2 linked regions of the Accumulibacter sp. genome follow. The protein of the gene in region 2 binds, or shares a complex with, the protein of the main gene of each other region. Links are inferred from orthologs where the notes say so. Each region holds a gene or a part of one and is shown on either strand. Other genes may lie near its edges.

Region 1 (8,075 bases), 490 kb from region 2 along the record:
GGGTGCATGAGATTCCCTGCGATAACCAGATTCGCAATCTGCTGGACCCGGTGCCGCCGGAAAGGCTGTACCCGGTCTTGGCCGAGATGGGCGATGCGCTGTACCAGCAAGGCTATCTGGCGGGATTTCGCTCGATCAACGACACCTTGCTGATTGCCCTGGACGGCACTGATTTCTTCTCCTCGGAAAAGATTTCCTGCCCCCGTTGCAGCGAGACGCGCCTGAAGAACGGCAGGGTTCTCCATCGCCACACTGCCGTGACGCCGGTACTGGTGGCGCCGGGCCAGGCGAACGCCATCCCGTTGCCGCCGGAGTTCGTGCAGCGCCAGGACGGCCACGACAAGCAGGACTGCGAACTGGCCGCTTCGGCCCGCTGGCTGGCGCGCTGGGGCGAGCACTACCGCCCGTGGCGCATCACCTATCTGGGTGACGACCTCTACTGCCATCAGTCACATTGCCTGCGGGTGCGGGCGCAACAGGCCGACTTCCTGTTCACCTGCAAGCCCGAATCCCATGCCACGCTCTACGAGTGGGTTGGCGATTTCGAGCGCAACGACCAGCTCGGTCGCGTCGTACAGGCGCGACGTGTCGGCAAGAAGCGCTTTACCGACACCTATCGCTACGCCCATCAAGTGCCCTTGCGCGACACGGACGATGCCGTGATCGCCAACTGGCTGGAACTCGTCACCACCGATGCCAGCGGTGCCATCGTCTTCAAGAACGCCTGGGCCACCTCGCATGCCATCACCGACCACAACGTCGTCGCTCTGGCTTCCGCCGGGCGCGCGCGGTGGAAAATCGAGAACGAGAACAACAACACCCTCAAGACCAAGGGCTACCATTTCGACCACAACTTCGGACACGGCAAACAGTTCTTGGCCAACCTCTTCGCCACCCTGATCTTGTTGGCCTTCTTGGTCCATACCGCCCTCGACTGGATGGACACCCGTTACGCCAAGGTGCGCGCCCTGCTGCCCTCCCGCCGAACCTTCTTCGAACACCTGCGCGCCTTGCTACAGTACCTGCCCTTCGATGACTGGGATCACCTCATGCGCTTCATGCAGCAGCGCCTTGCTCCCAACGCCCCAGACACCAGCTGACTTGCCCCATCCAACAGTTCCGAACCTCACCAACCCCTGCCATGAATTTTGAAATGAGAACTGCTGGCAATGCAGCTGTGGCGATGATGGTGCGGATGGGCATGCGATACTCCGGAAGCTGGGGAATCGGTCGATGGGGGGCGACGGCTGCGGGCCCTGTCACGGCAAGGTCCGGGCGGTGTCGCAGATCGTGCGGTTCAGGGTCCAGGGGTCCTTACTCGCCGCGGCTGGCGACGCGGGCCTTGAATCCGGCGCCGGCAGCGAATTTCGGGACGGTTGTCTGCGGGATGACGATCTTGGCGCCGGATTTCGGGTTCTTTCCTTCACGGGCCGCGCGTTCGCTGGCCTTGAAGGAACCGAAGCCGACCAGCGTGATCGTGTCCCCGCGGGCAACGGCGTCGATGATGGTTTCGAGGACGGCGTCGAGGGCTTTCGCCGATGCAGCCTTGGAGAGCTCGCTGCGGGCGGCGATGGCGTCGATCATTTCGGACTTGTTCATATTAGGCTCCTCGGATGGTTGGAAGGGTCCTTCTCGGGCAGGCATGCTGTCGTCCACCACGGCGGCGCCAGGTGATCCTGTCAGCAATTCAAAGGCAACAATTCTGGCATGGATCAGCTTCGCGCAAGCAAATTTTTTTGCCCCGGGAAGGCCGGTTGTTGCTTGCCGGCAGCGTTCTGGCAGTCGCTTGGCAAGGGCCCCCCACCAACAGCCCAGGGGCCGCGGTGCCAGCCCATGTCTAGCCGGCGCATGCGGCCGGCGCTGCCGGGCCGGCATCCGAGGCGCGATGGTGCCGGGCAAGCAGGGCGCGCAGAAAACGTCCGCTGTGGCTGGCGGTGACGTCGGCGAGCTGTTCCGGCGTGCCCGTGCCGATGATCGTGCCGCCACCGGCACCCCCTTCGGGGCCCAGGTCGATCAGCCAGTCGGCTGTCTTGATCACGTCGAGATTGTGCTCGATCACCACCACTGTGTTGCCGTGGTCAGCGAGCCGGTGCAGCACGCCGAGGAGCAGTTCGATGTCGTGGAAGTGCAGCCCAGTGGTTGGCTCATCGAGAATGTAGAGGGTGCGGCCGGTGTCGCGCTTCGACAGTTCGAGGGCCAGCTTGACCCGCTGCGCCTCGCCGCCGGAGAGGGTGGTTGCCGACTGGCCGAGCGTGATGTAGCTCAGACCGACATCGACCAGGGTCTGCAGCTTGCGTGCGACGACCGGCACCGGGTCGAAGAACTCTCGCGCCATCTCGACGGTCATCTGCAGGACGTCGTGGATGTTCCGGCCCTTGTACAGCACCTCCAGCGTCTCGCGGTTGTAGCGCTTGCCGCGGCAGACGTCGCAGGCGACGTAGACGTCGGGCAGGAAATGCATCTCGACCTTGATGACGCCGTCACCTTGACAGGCTTCGCAGCGTCCGCCCTTGACGTTGAACGAGAAACGGCCGGGCCCATAGCCGCGCGCGCGCGCCTCCGGGACGCCGGCGAACAGCCCCCGGATCGGTGTCAGGAGACCGGTGTAGGTTGCCGGATTGGAACGTGGGGTGCGACCGATCGGGCTCTGGTCGACATTGATCACCTTGTCGAAGTGGTCAAGGCCGACGATCAGGTCATGCTCGGCGGGCTCCGCCGTCGAGCCGTAGATCTGCCTGGCTGCCGCCAGGTAGAGCGTGTCGTTGATCAGTGTCGACTTGCCCGAGCCGGAGACGCCGGTGATGCAGGTGAACAGGCCGACCGGGATTTCGGCCGTGAGGTTGCGGAGGTTGTTGCCGCGGGCGCCGCTGATGCGCAGCATGCGCCCCGGATCGGCTTGCCGGCGTATGGCGTGCAGCCCGATGCCGCGGCGTCCGGCAAGATAGTCGCCGGTGAGTGAGTCCGGGTTGTCGGTGATCGCTGCCGGCGAGCCCTCGGCAACGATATGGCCGCCATGGATGCCGGCCCCGGGGCCGAGGTCGACGACGTGATCGGCGCTGCGGATGGCTTCCTCGTCATGCTCGACGACGATCACCGTATTGCCGATGTCGCGCAGTTGTCGCAGCGTCTGCAACAGGCGCTCGTTGTCGCGCTGATGCAGGCCGATCGATGGCTCGTCGAGGACGTACATGACGCCGGTCAGACCGGAGCCGATCTGCGAGGCGAGGCGGATGCGCTGCGCCTCGCCGCCGGAAAGGGTCTCCGCTGAACGCTCGAGCGACAGGTAGTCGAGGCCGACGTTGATCAGGAACTGCAGGCGACCGACGATCTCCTTGAGCACCTTTTCGGCCACCTGTGCCCTGTTGCCGGGGAGCTGCAGCGAAACGAAGTAGTCGCGTGCCGCGGCGAGGGGCAGGCGATTGATCTCGTGCAGGGTGCGCGCGCTGTCCTGGCTGCCGATGCGCACGTTGCGCGCTTCCTCACGCAGGCGGCTGCCTTGGCAGGCGGGGCAGGTGCGGTTGCTGATTAGGCGTGCCAGTTCCTCGCGCACCGCCAGCGAGTCGGTTTCCTTGTAGCGTCGTTCGAGATTGACGATGATGCCTTCGAAAGCGTGCTCGCGGATGCTCACTCGCCCGCGCTCGTTGAGGTAGCCGAAACGCAGCGTCTCGCGGCCGGAGCCGTAGAGGATGATCTGCCGCAGCTGGTCCGGCAGATCCCGGAAAGGGGTGTCGAGCTGGAAGCCGTAGTGTTCGGCGAGCGAGCGGAGCAGCTGATGGTAGAAGGGGTTGCGCTTGTCCCAGCCGCGGATCGCGCCGGCAGCGAGCGACAGATCGGGGCGGGCGACGACGCGCTGCGGATCGAAGAACTGGATGACGCCGAGCCCGTCGCACTTCGGGCAGGCGCCCATCGGGCTGTTGAACGAGAAGAGCCGGGGCTCCAGCTCCTGGATCGCGTAGGAACAGACTGGGCAGGCGAACCGCGCCGAGAAGAAATGCTCGCGTCCGCCGTCCATCTCGCACGCGATGGCGCGGCCATCGGCGCAGCGCAGCGCCGTTTCGAAGGATTCGGCGAGGCGCTGGCGGATGTCCTCGCGCACCTTCAGGCGGTCGACCACGACGTCGATCGAGTGCTTGTGTGTCCGGGAAAGCCGGGGCAGGGCGTCGATCTCGTGAATCTGTCCGTCGACGCGCAGGCGGGCAAAGCCTTGCGCGCGCAGCTCGGCGAACAGCTCGACCTGCTCGCCCTTGCGGTCGGCGACCACCGGCGCGAGGATCATCAGCCGGCTGCCTTCGGGTAGCGCCAGGACATGATCGACCATCTGCGAGACGGTCTGCGCGGCCAGCGGCAACTGGTGCTCGGCGCAGTAGGGCGTGCCGGCACGGGCGAAGAGGAGGCGCAGGTAGTCGTGGATCTCGGTGACGGTGCCGACCGTCGAGCGCGGATTGTGGCTGGTCGCCTTCTGTTCGATCGAGATCGCCGGCGAAAGTCCCTCGATGAGGTCTACGTCGGGTTTCTCCATGCGCTGCAGGAACTGCCTGGCATAGGCCGACAAGGACTCGACGTAGCGCCGCTGCCCTTCGGCGTAGAGGGTGTCGAAGGCGAGGGACGACTTGCCTGATCCCGACAGCCCGGTGATGACGATCAGGCGGTTGCGCGGCAGGTCGAGGTTGATGTTCTTCAGATTGTGCGTGCGCGCACCACGGATTCGCAGTTGGCTGTGGGTCTGGCTGGGTTCGTCCATCGGGGAGCTGGCCTCGGGCACCGGGGCAAACCTGCTAATATACGCAATTTCGCAGTTTGGCAGCAAACCACATGTCCGCCTCGAGCAACGATCGCATGAGCAGTGAAGAAAGGCTCGCCGGCATCAGCCTGGCGGCGGTCTTCGCGTTGCGCATGCTTGGCCTGTTCCTGATCCTGCCGGTCTTCGCGCTCTACGCCAGCGAATTGCCGTCGGGCAGGGACATGGTGCTCGTCGGGGTGGCGCTCGGTGCCTACGGCCTGACGCAGGCCTGTCTGCAGATCGCCTACGGCGCGGCTTCCGACCACTTCGGCCGCAAGCCGGTGATCGTCTTCGGCTTGCTGCTGTTCGGCATCGGCAGCTTCGTCGCTGCCCTCGCCGACGACATCTATCTCGTCATCGTTGGCCGCGTTCTGCAGGGTGCGGGCGCGATCTCGGCGGCGGTCACGGCGCTTGCCGCCGACCTTACGCGCGAGCAGCACCTGACCAAGGTGATGGCGATGATCGGTTCGTCGATCGGGCTGATGTTTGCCGTGTCGATGGTCGGCGCGCCGCTGCTCTATGCGGCGATCGGCATGCCGGGCATCTTCGCGCTGACCGGCGGGCTGGCTCTGCTGGCGATCTTCGTCGTCCTGCGGGTGGTGCCGACGGCGCCGATGATGCCGCGGCAGCCGGCCTGGCAGAGCTTTGTCGAAGTGCTGTCGCACCAGCAACTGCTGCGACTCAATTTTGGCGTCTTCGCCCTCCACCTGATGCTGACCGCGATGTGGGTGCTGTTGCCGACCGAACTGGTGAAGACGGGCGGTCTGCCGGTCGCCGAGCACTGGAAGGTCTACCTGCCGGCGCTGCTCATCTCCTTCGTCATCATGGTGCCGGCGATCATCGTCGCCGAACGCTTCGCGCGCTTGAAGCTGGTCTTCAACGCCGCGATTGTGCTCTTGCTCTGCGTCCAGGCGGGCTTCGGGCTGTTTGCCGGCGGCCTTTTCGGCCTGGCCTTCTGGCTGATGCTGTTCTTCGTCGCCTTCAACATCCTCGAAGCGACGCAGCCGTCGCTGATTTCGCGCATCGCGCCGCCACATGCCAAAGGTGCGGCGCTCGGGGTTTACAATACCACCCAGGCCCTCGGGTTGTTCCTGGGCGGCGTGCTGGGCGGTGTCCTCGCCAAGTACGCCGGTCCTGGTGCCGTCTGGGCGGGTGGTGTGCTGCTGACACTGGTGTGGCTGATGCTCGGCCTCACGATGGTCATGCCGGCAGCGCGCCAGCGGCCGGCGGCAGCCTGAGAGTGCCTGCAATCGTGGCGATTTTTCCAATACCGTTCAGGGAGGCGACATGGCTTCGGTCAACAAAGTGATCCTGGTGGGCAATCTCGGAGCCGATCCGGAGACCCGTTATCTGCCGAGTGGCGACGCCGTCTGCAACATCAGGATGGCGACCACCGATCGGTCGCGCGACAAGGTGTCGGGCGAATTGAAGGAGTACACCGAGTGGCACCGCGTGGTCTTCTTCGGCAAGCTGGCCGAGACGGCCGGCCAATACCTCAAGAAGGGGCGCCAGGTGTATGTCGAAGGGCGCATCCGGACCAACAAGTGGCAGGACAAGGAAGGCAACGAGCGCTACACGACCGAGATCGTTGCCAACGAGATGAAGATGCTGGGCAGCCGCGAGGGCATGGGCGCACCTGCCGGCGAGGCCGAGTACGGGGGCAGCATGCCATCGGCAGGCGGCCAGGCTGCCGGCCCGGCGCGCAATCCGCCAGCCAGGAAGACGCCGGGCTTCGAAGACATGGACGACGACATCCCATTCTGATCGAACGGCCGCGCAGCGCCGTCACCGTTCGCGGGCGGTTGCTGCAAGAGAAACGGGGTCCGCGCTGCGGACCCCGTTTGCTTTCACCTGCGGGTGACGCCGAATGACTCGCTCTGTCGCTCAGGCGGCGTAGTTCTGCTCGGCGAAGTGCCAGTTGACGAGGTTGCCGAGGAAAGTCTCGACGAACTTCGGTCGCAGGTTGCGGTAATCGATGTAGTAGGCATGCTCCCAGACGTCGATGCACAGCAGTGCCTTGTCGGCGGTCGTCAGCGGCGTACCGGCGGCACCCGTATTGACGATATCGACCGTGCCGTCCGGCTTGCGCACCAGCCAGGTCCATGCCGACCCGAAGTTGCCCACCGCCGATGCCTGGAACGCCTTCGCAAACTCCGCAAAGGAGCCCCAGCGGGCGTCGATCGCTGCTGCCAGCGCGCCGCCCGGAGCGCCACCGCCGTTGGCCCGCAGGCAGTTCCAGAAGAAGCTGTGGTTCCAGACTTGGGCCGAGTTGTTGTAGATGCCGCCTGCCGGGGCCTTGCGGACGATCGCTTCAAGGTCCAGTTCCTCGTACTCGGTTCCCTTGATCAGGTTGTTGAGGTTGGTGACATAGGCCTGGTGGTGCTTGCCGTAGTGATACTCCAGGGTTTCCTGCGACATGTGTGGTGCCAGTGCGTCCATGGCGAAAGGCAGTGGCGGCAGCTTGTGTTCCATCCGTGTTCTCCGTAAGTATTGTCTGTAGCAAAAGGTGTGGCGGGCAGGACCCCTGTTCCGTGCTCGGCCGGGATTCTATGCCGGCCCTGCCTTGCTGGCAAATGAAGCTGCCGGCGCATGGTCGCACGACGCAGCGCACGGGGAAGCGCGGCATCTCCCCCCTGATCCGGGGAAGATCGCTGGCGAGCGGTCGTTGTTGACGGACGTTGTCGGTCCGGACGGATGCCGGCCGCCTACAGTCGGCCATCGTTGCCAGAGACGGCCAGCACCATCGCGTCCGCTCGTCCATCGTGCAGGAAGACAGCGATCTCCTCGCCAGGTTCCAGCATCGAGCTGGCATGGACGATCTGCTGCTGGCCGTTGGTGACGATGCTGTAGCCGCGAGCCAGAACCGCCCGCGGGTCGAGCTGCGACAGGCCGGCCTGCAGGCGGCCCAGTTCGGCCATTCTGCCGTCGAGGGTCTGCCGCCCCGCCCGTTCGAGATGCGACGCCAGCGACTGCAGTCGCAGCCTCTGTTGCGCCAGGTCGGGGCGGTTCTGGTGCAGGCGATGCTCGAGCTTGGCCAGCGTTCCGCGTGCCCGCGTGCTGCCCAACAGGAGGCCGGCGGCGAGGCGGCGCCGCTGGTTGTGCAGCGCTTCCCGCTGGCGCGCGAGGGATTGCCCCGGGTGCTGCAGGCGGCGGGCCAGCCAGTCGAGCTGCTGGGCGCGCTGGTTGAACGCCTGTGTCGCTTGGCGACGCAGCGCGAGGTGGTCTGCGAACAACCGCGCCAGTAAGGCACTGCGTTCCGGGGCGGCCATTTCGGCTGCCGCGGTCGGCGTTGCCG
Region 2 (8,727 bases):
GATCTTCTCGATCGACGACTCGGTCAGCAACTGGGTGCGCCGGTCGGCGGGCAACTGATTGAATACGTCGGCTGCCATCGCAGTGTCGGCAATGGCATGAAAGATGTCGACCACATGCGCCGGCGGCAAGTCGTCGAGGATCGCCGCCATATCGGCCGGATGGATGCGCGAGATCATCTTCTGCAAGGGTGCCTTCGCCTCGCGCAGGTAGAGCCGGTCGATCGTTTCCACCAGGCGCTTTTTGCGGGCGTCGTAGGCGGCGGAGCCGACGGGCTTGGTTTCAACATTGATCTGCATGGCGAAGTTCTCCCTGAAGCTGGCTGGCGCGGCGATCGGGCCGCAAGTTTACCTGCTCTCGCGATGGCGGTCCATCATCCTGGTAGCGCTACTGCACCGAGCGTCACGCAACGCACGCCGCGTGCTGCTCGGGGTTGTGCGGCGCGGCCTTCGACGAACCCATCGAAAACCGGTTTGTGCGCCGCTTGCCTTGGTGCCGGCTTATGGTGCATTCTTTTGCCGGTTTGAATACTTCGTCATGGTTCGCCAGGGATTGCTGGAGCGATCGAGCAAATTCGGCGGTGACCCGGCGGGTGGACGGCAGAGCGGCGCCGGTCGGCGCAGCAGATTCTTTCGGATCCATGCACATGAATGCTTCCATCGTCTCCAGATTCCTTAATTCAGGCCTGCCGCTGCTCGCCACGTTGCGCGAGTATCGCCTGGCCTGGCTGAGCAAGGATTCGATCGCCGGTCTTTCCGCCTGCATCGTCTCGATTCCCTCAGTGATCGCCTACGCCGAACTCGTGCACCTGCCGCCGATCGCCGGCCTCTATGCGGCGCTGGCGGCGGCGATCGGCTATGCGCTGTTTTCCAGTTCGCGGCACGTCATCGCCGGACCGGATGCGGCAATCGGTCTGCTCGCCGGCTCGGCGATCCTGCCGCTCGCCGGTGGCGATCCGGCACGCATCGTCGTTCTGGCGGCGATCCTCGGTGTCCTGTCGGGATGCGTCCTGCTGCTTGCCGCCCGGCTGAAGCTCGGGGTCATCGCCGACCTGCTGTCGAGACCGGTTCTCATCGGCTATCTGAACGGGGCGTCGCTGGTCCTCATCGCCACCCAGTTGGGCAAGATGTTCGGCATCAAGACCGAAGGCGAGGAGTTCTTCGAGATCGTCTTCACGGTCATCGAGAAGCTGCCGCAGACGCAGGTTCCCACCTTCATTCTCGGCGTGCTGCTGGTTCTCCTGCTGGTCGGGCTGGCGCGCTGGGCGCCACGGATTCCCGGCGCGCTGGCGGTGTGTGCGGTGGCGATCGTCGCCACCTTTCTTTTCGATCTCGGCAGCTACGGCATCGCTCTGGTCGGCGCCGTGCCTTCGGGCGTGCCGAGCCTGACGATTCCCGGCGTGCGCTGGGCAGACCTCGCGGCGCTGGTGCCGGCGGCGGTGGCGATTGCCTTTCTCGCCTTTTCGGACGGTATCCTGCTGGCGCAGACCTTTGCCGAAAAGAACGGCTACGAGGTGCGGCCGAATCGCGAGCTCGTCGCCCTCGGTTCGGCGAACATCCTCGCCGGTCTCTGGCAGGGCTTTCCGGTTTCCGCCAGCCAGTCGCGGACCTCGATCGTCGATTCGGCCGGCGGTCGGACACAGGTGGCGCAGCTGATCCTGGCGATTGGGCTGCTGCTGTTCCTCTTTTTCCTCACCGGGCTGATCGCCCTGCTGCCGAAGGTCGCGCTGGGAGCGATCCTGATCGTCACCGCGATCGGCATGCTGGAACTGGCCTCGCTGCGCGGCCTGTACCGGGTCGATCGGGTCGAGTGCGGCATCGCGATGGGCGTGACGCTGGCGATCCTGATCGCCGGCGTCGTACCGGGGATCATCCTTGGACTGTTGCTGTCGCTGATTTCGGTTCTTGTCGAGATCTCGCGACCCGACGACGCAGTGCTGCGCCGGCGTCTCATCGACGGCAAGTTCCATGATTGCCGGGACGACGAGGAGGGTGTGGAAAGCGTGCCCGGGCTGCTGGTCTACCGACTCTACGCGCCGCTGATGTTCGCCAACGCCCGGCATGTCATGAACCGCATCCGGACCCTGGTCGATGCGGCCGACGCGCCGGTGCGCTGGCTGGTCATCGACGCACAGGCGATCCACGACATGGACGTGACCGCTGCCCAGCGCTTCGCCGAGCTGCACCGCGAACTCGCCGACGAGGGGGTTGACGTCAAGATCGCCGATGCCCCGCGGCCCTTCCTCGAGGAACTGGCCAAGGTCGGTCTTTCAGAAGAGATCGGCAAGATGGATTTCTTCGTTTCGGTCGGGAAAGCGGCCGAGGCGTTCACGCGGCAGCATGGCGATGCCGCCGTGCGCGCGGCGCGGCGCTGAGATCCTTGCCGAAAAGCGTCAGCCGTGGACGCCTGTATCGCGCGCTGCCGGCAGGCGAGGCGACGTCCTAGCGGCTGCGGCCCGGCAGCACCTCGCGGAGCAGCCCGGCGGCACTGCGGATCATCTGTTCGGTGGTTGGCCAGTCGACGCAGGCATCGGTGACCGAGCATCCATACCTGAGCTGCGAGAGGTCTTCCGGAATTGCCTGATTGCCGGCGACGAGGTTCGACTCGATCATCATGCCGACCAGTGACCGGTTGCCGAGACGGACCTGGTTGACCACGTCGGCCATCACCAGCGGCTGCCACTCGTGCTTCTTGTAGCTGTTGGCGTGTGAGCAGTCGATGACGATGTTGGCCGGCAGTCCCGCCTTGGACAGGGCCTGTTCGGCGATCTGCACGCTGACCGTGTCATAGTTCGGTCGCCCGTCGCCGCCGCGCAGGACCAGGTGACCATAGCGGTTGCCGCGCGTGCGCACGATCGCCGTGCGGCCCTGGCCGTTGATGCCCAGGAAACTGTGCGGCCGCGACGCCGAGACGATGGCGTTGACGGCGATGCCGACGTCGCCACTGGTACCGTTCTTGAACCCGACCGGGGTCGACAGACCCGAGGATATCTCGCGGTGGGTCTGCGACTCGGTGGTGCGGGCGCCGATTGCCGTCCAGCTGATGAGGTCACCGAGATACTGCGGAGCGATCGGGTCGAGGGCCTCGGTGCCGGCGGGCAGACCCAGTTCAGCCAGTTCGAGGAGGAAGCGGCGCGCCTTGCTCATCCCCTGGTCGACGTGGAACGAGTCGTCCATGTCCGGATCGTTGATGTAGCCCTTCCAGCCGGTCGTCGTCCGTGGCTTCTCGAAGTACACGCGCATCACCAGGTAGAGCGTTTCACGGACTTCCTCGGCCAGCGCCCGCAGCCGCCTGGCGTAGTCGAGGCCAGCCACCGGATCGTGGATCGAGCACGGGCCGACGACAACGAAGAGGCGGTGGTCTCTGCCATCCAGAATCTGCCGCAGGACGTCGCGGCTGTTCCTGACGACTTCGGCGGCGTGCGTCGGCAGCGGCTGCAGGGCGAGAATATCGTCAGGCGAGGGCATCGGGTCGAAGGCGGTGACGTTGATGTTGTCGATGTCGAGAGTGGTCATGGCTGGCGCTCGGCGGTGAGTTGATGAATGATTTCCCTGACCGCGGCGACACGTTCGGCAAGGGTCGGGCACTCGCGCCTGAGGACCAGTCGGTCCTGTCCGGCGAGGCGATAGTTGCGGTCCTTCTGGATGAGCTGGATTATCCGCAGCGGATCGAGTGGCGGATTCGCGGCAAACTGCACGACGATCTGTTCGGGGCCGGCATCAAGCCTGGTGATGCCGACTGGCTTGCACAGCAGGCGCAGCCGATGGCTGTCGAGCAGCGCGCGCGCCTGCGGCGGCAACTCACCGAAGCGATCCACCAGTTCCTCGTGCAGCTGACTCAGTTCGTCGTCAAGCGTGCAATCCGCCAGGCGCTTGTAGAGGGTCAGGCGTTGGTGCACGTCGGGCGCATAGTCGTCGGGGAGGAGGGCCGGCGCGTGCAGCCTGATCTCGGTGGTGACCGCAAGCGGTTGTGACAGGTCCGCATCCTGGCCTTGTTGCAAGGCCGCAACGGCACGTCCGAGCATCTCGCTGTACATGTGGAAGCCGACTTCCAGCATCTCGCCCGACTGGCTGGCGCCGAGCACCTCGCCGGCGCCACGGATTTCGAGGTCATGCATCGCCAGGTAAAAGCCGGCACCGAGTTCGTCCATCATCTGGATCGCCTCGAGGCGTTGCCTCGCCTGCTTGTTGAGCGCCGCGTCGTCGTGCGTCAGCAGGTAGGCATAGGCCTGGTGGTGTGAACGTCCGACGCGACCGCGCAGCTGGTGCAGTTGCGCCAGCCCGAACTTCTCGGCACGGTTGATGAGGATCGTGTTGGCGTGCGGATTGTCAATGCCGGTTTCGATGATCGTCGTGCACAGCAACAGATTGGCCCGCTGCTGGGTGAACTCGCGCATCACGCGCTCGAGGTCGCGCTCCTTCATCTGCCCGTGACCGACGACGATGCGGGCCTCGGGCAACAGCTTGCCCAGGCGCTCACGCATGTTTTCGATCGTCTCGACCTCGTTGTGCAGGAAGTACACCTGGCCGCCGCGCTTGAATTCGCGCAGCAGGGCTTCGCGGATGATGCCGTCGGAGAAGCGGCTGACGAAAGTCCGGATCGCCAGACGTTTCTGTGGGGCAGTGGCGATCACCGAGAAGTCGCGCAGTCCCTCGAGCGACATCGCGAGCGTGCGCGGGATCGGTGTCGCGGTCAGCGTCAGGACATCGACCTCGGCGCGCAGTGCCTTCAGCGCTTCCTTCTGCCGGACGCCGAAGCGATGCTCCTCGTCGATCACCACCAGGCCGAGACGCTTGAAATGCACGTCCTTCTGCAACAGGCGATGGGTGCCGATGACGATGTCCAGACGGCCGTCGGCCAGTTCCTGCAGCGCCTGCGCGGCCTCACGCGCCGTCCTGAAGCGGGACAGCTCGGCAATCCGCACCGGCCAATCGGCAAAGCGGTCGCCGAAAGTCTGAAAGTGCTGTTCGCAGAGCAGTGTCGTTGGGCAGAGGACGGCCACCTGCCGGCCGCCGGCGACGGCGCAGAAGGCCGCGCGCAGCGCCACCTCGGTCTTGCCGAAGCCGACGTCGCCACAGACCAGACGATCCATCGGCCGTCCGGACCGCATGTCGGCGATCACGGCGGCGATCGCGCCCGCCTGGTCGGGGGTTTCCTCGAAGCCGAAGCCGTCGGCAAAAGCGTCGTAGTCGTGTGGCTTGAAGTCGCAGGCGTGTCCCTGCCGCGCCGCACGCAGGGCGTAGAGGGCCAGCAGCTCGGCGGCCGTGTCGCGTGCCTGCAATGCGGCGCGGCGTTTCGCCTTTTCCCATTGCTGTGAGCCGAGGGTATGCAGCGGCGCGCCGTCGGGGTCGGTTCCCGAATAGCGGGCGATGACGTGCAGTTGCGACACCGGCACATAGAGCCGGGCATCGTTGGCATAGTGCAGTTCGAGGAACTCGGTGTCACCTTCACCGAGATCGAGATGGACCAGCCCCTGGTAACGGCCAATGCCGTGCTGTTCATGCACCACTGGCGAGCCGACTTTCAGCTCGGTCAGGTCGCGCAGCCAGTTGTCGATCGACGTCCGTCGCGCCGCGACATGGCGCGCGCGGCGCGACGGGCTGCCGGCGTAGAGCTCGGCCTCGGTGATGATCGCCAGCCCGTCGAGCAGGAAGCCATCGTGCAGCGGTCCGACCCCCAGCGAAAGGGCTGCCTCGCCGGCGCGCAGCTCGTCGAAGCTGCCGCAGGCGCGCGGCTGCAGGCCGTAGTCCGCGAGCAGCGCGGCGAGCGTTTCGCGTCGCCCGGCGGACTCGGCGAGCAGCAGCGAGCGGCCGGGGAACCCGTCGAGGAAGGTCTTCAGGCGGCGCAGGGGATCGTCGGCGCGGCGGTCGATCGCCAATTCGGGCAGGCGGCGTGCCGGGCCGTCGCCGCCTGCCCGCAGGCTGAGGCGGGCATAGGCGCGGGCGGCGACGAAGAACGGTTCTTCAGCCAGGAAGAGTTCGTCCGGTGGCAGCAGCGGACGGCTGCGTTCGCCCGCGAGCAGCGTGTAGCGCGACTGCGCCTCGCGCCAGAAGGCGCGCACGGCCTCGGCAACATCATTGTGCAGGCAGAGCAGCGTGCTGGGCGGCAGGTAGTCGAAAAGCGTTGCGGTCGCATCGAAGAACAGCGGCAGCCAGTACTCGATCCCGGCGCTGGCGACGCCGTTCGAGACATCGCGGTAGATCGACGAGCGCGCGGGATCGCCTTCGAAAGCTTCGCGAAAGCGCTGCCGGAAACGGCTGCGTGCGGCGCCGTCGAGCGGGAACTCGCGTGCCGGCAGCAGACGGACCTCGGCGACGGGATACAGCGTGCGCTGGCTGTCGACATCGAAGGTCTTGATGTGCTCGATCTCGTCGTCGAAAAGATCCAGGCGGAACGGCAGTTGCGCGCCCATCGGGAAGAGGTCGATGAGGCCGCCGCGGATCGAGTACTCGCCCGGTGCCACCACCTGTGTCACGTGCGCGTAGCCGGCAAGCGTCATCTGGGCGCGGAACCGCTCACCATCCAGACGCTCCCCCTGCTTGAGGAAGAAAGTATAGGCCGCGAGGTAGGCCGGTGGTGCAAGACGGCAGACCGCGGTGCTCGCTGGCAGCAGCAGGACGTCGCATTCGCCACGCGTCACCGCGTAGAGCGTCGCCAGGCGCTCGGAAACGAGGTCGAGATGCGGCGAGAAGCCGTCGTAGGGCAGCGTTTCCCAGTCGGGCAGCAGGCGGACCCGTAGCCCGCCGTCGAACCACGGAATTTCCTGCAGCAGTCGCTGCGCGTCGCTCGCGCTGCTGGTGATGACGGCCAGCAGCCCACCCCGGGCTCGGCTGCGGGCGGCGTTGGCAGCCTGCGCCAGAAGCAGCGCGTCGGCCGAGCCGGCGAATGACGGCCACTGCAAGCGCTCGCCCGTGGCTGGCAAGGGCAGTGGGGGAAGCGGTGATGACAAGGACGGCGGCTCTGGATTCAGGTGGCGATTGGCGCTGGCCCGCCTGGCGAAGCGTGCAGGCCCGGGGCAACGGAAGCCGCGCATTATAGACGATGCCTCGGTCCGGCCAGCGTCGCCGCCGGCCGGCGGCGTTGCGGGTCGTTCTTCCTTCAGTCGGGGGCGAGTCGATCGCAGAGCGCCGAGAAGAACTGCGAGGCACCACTGCGGATCGAGTAGTCGGCCGCTTCGCTGAGCGACGTCGGGTGCGGGTTGACCTCGATCACCGTCGCGCCGGAGTACTTGGCCCAGACCGGCAGGTGGGCGGCTGGCTGGACGGTGAACGAGGTGCCGACGCAGAAGAAGACGTCGGCACTGAGGCTGCACGCCTGGGCTGCGGCAAAGACTTCCTCGTCGAGCATTTCGCCGAACATCACCAGATCGGGCCGTACCGGAGCGCCGCAGTCGGGGCACGCAAACGGCTCGCTGGCGGCCTGGTCCCAAGTGCTGGCATAGCCGCAATGCCGGTGGCAGCGGACGCGGTGGATGGTGCCGTGAACCTCGAGCACGTCCTGGTTGCCGGCGAGCGCGTGATAGCCGTCGATGTTCTGTGTGATGACGGTGAACCGGCTCGCCGCGCAGAGTTCTTCCAGGCGGGCGATCGCCCGGTGCCCCGGGTTCGGACGTCGGTCATCGACCAGCGCCTTGAGTTCCAGCAGCCAGCTCCAGACGCGCCGGGGATTGCGCAGGAAACCCTGGATGCTGGCCACCTCGTCCGGGTCGACGTTGTTCCACAGGCCGGTGGCACCGTCACGGAAGGTCGGGATGCCGCTGTCGGCGGACAGTCCCGCACCCGAAAAGACGACCACCCGGCGCGCCGCCTGGACCATCGAAGCGAGCGAATCGAGACTGGCTGCTTGCATCTTCTCCTCCCTTGCCTGAACTCGCGGTGGCTGGCTGGCGGCGCCGACGTGCCGCCGGACACCCAGTTTCGTTGCATAAATACTACACAATTCCGGGCCGATGCTTGAAGAAAATCAAGTTTGTATGCTTAAATTTCCTGACTGCGCAAAAATCGCATCGCGTTTCACGCATTCGGACGTAACAGAGATTAATCGAGGAGGAACATCTTGAAATCGAAAACCATCATTACCCTGCTGGCCTCAATCGGCCTCTTCGCGGCGGCTGGCGCTGTGCAGGCGCAAACCGCCGGTGATCGCGTTTACGTGATCGATCAACGCGGTGAAGTCGTTCTCAGCGGTACCGGCCTGTGCTGGCGTACGGGCTTCTGGACGCCGGCCGCTGCGGCCAAGGACCCCGCCGGTTGCAAGTGCGACAAGGACCTGCTGCCGAAGGAAGTCTGCGAGCCGCCGGCACCGAGGGCTGGCGCCGCCGCGCCGACGGCGAAGCCGACGGGTGACAAGATCACGGTTGCCGCCGACGCGCTGTTCGACTTCGACAAGGCGGTGCTGCGTCCGGAAGGCAAGAAGAAGCTCGACGAAGTGGCTGCCAAGGCGAAGGAGATCAAGCTGGAAGTGATCTTGGCCGTCGGTCACACTGACCGTTTCGGTTCGCTGGCGCACAACATGAAGCTCTCCGAGCGTCGCGCCGCTGCCGTCAAGACCTACCTGGTGAGCAAGGGCGTCGACGCCAACCGCATCTACACCGAAGGCAAGGGTCCGAAGAATCCGGTCACCAAGCCTGATCAGTGCCCGGGCAAGAAGGCGACCAAGCAGGTCATCGAGTGCCTGCAGCCTGACCGTCGTGTCGACATCGAACTCATCGGCACCAAGTAAGGCCGGCG

What was found.
Region 1: the proteins of mfd (region 2) and uvrA are in contact, whole or in part, in a crystal structure (PDB 4DFC), measured with the Escherichia coli proteins. The link is inferred for Accumulibacter sp. from one-to-one orthologs.

What each region holds. Positions count from the first base shown.
Region 1 is NZ_JAZKUG010000001.1:2,532,871-2,540,945, forward strand. The notes cover bases 1,638-5,088. They hold uvrA (excinuclease ABC subunit UvrA), read right to left. Parts: upstream 4,742-5,088; coding sequence 1,838-4,741; downstream 1,638-1,837. Other genes in these bases: V5B60_RS11245 (MFS transporter), read left to right, coding at 4,837-5,088. In the rest of the region: V5B60_RS11230 (ISNCY family transposase), read left to right, coding at 1-1,100; V5B60_RS11235 (HU family DNA-binding protein), read right to left, coding at 1,315-1,599; more of V5B60_RS11245, read left to right, coding at 5,089-6,018; ssb (single-stranded DNA-binding protein), read left to right, coding at 6,068-6,544; V5B60_RS11255 (Fe-Mn family superoxide dismutase), read right to left, coding at 6,665-7,252; xseA (exodeoxyribonuclease VII large subunit), read right to left, coding at 7,486-8,075. UniProt on the Escherichia coli protein: The UvrABC repair system catalyzes the recognition and processing of DNA lesions. UvrA is an ATPase and a DNA-binding protein. A damage recognition complex composed of 2 UvrA and 2 UvrB subunits scans DNA for abnormalities.
Region 2 is NZ_JAZKUG010000001.1:2,045,653-2,054,379, forward strand. Bases 3,310-7,412 are described here. They hold mfd (transcription-repair coupling factor), read right to left. Parts: upstream 7,032-7,412; coding sequence 3,510-7,031; downstream 3,310-3,509. Other genes in these bases: V5B60_RS08850 (3-deoxy-7-phosphoheptulonate synthase), read right to left, coding at 3,310-3,513; V5B60_RS08860 (SIR2 family NAD-dependent protein deacylase), read right to left, coding at 7,097-7,412. Outside these bases: mgtE (magnesium transporter), read right to left, coding at 1-297; V5B60_RS08840 (hypothetical protein), read right to left, coding at 401-658; V5B60_RS08845 (SulP family inorganic anion transporter), read left to right, coding at 645-2,372; more of V5B60_RS08850, read right to left, coding at 2,440-3,309; more of V5B60_RS08860, read right to left, coding at 7,413-7,846; V5B60_RS08865 (OmpA family protein), read left to right, coding at 8,054-8,719. UniProt on the Escherichia coli protein: Couples transcription and DNA repair by recognizing RNA polymerase (RNAP) stalled at DNA lesions. Mediates ATP-dependent release of RNAP and its truncated transcript from the DNA, and recruitment of nucleotide excision repair machinery to the damaged site.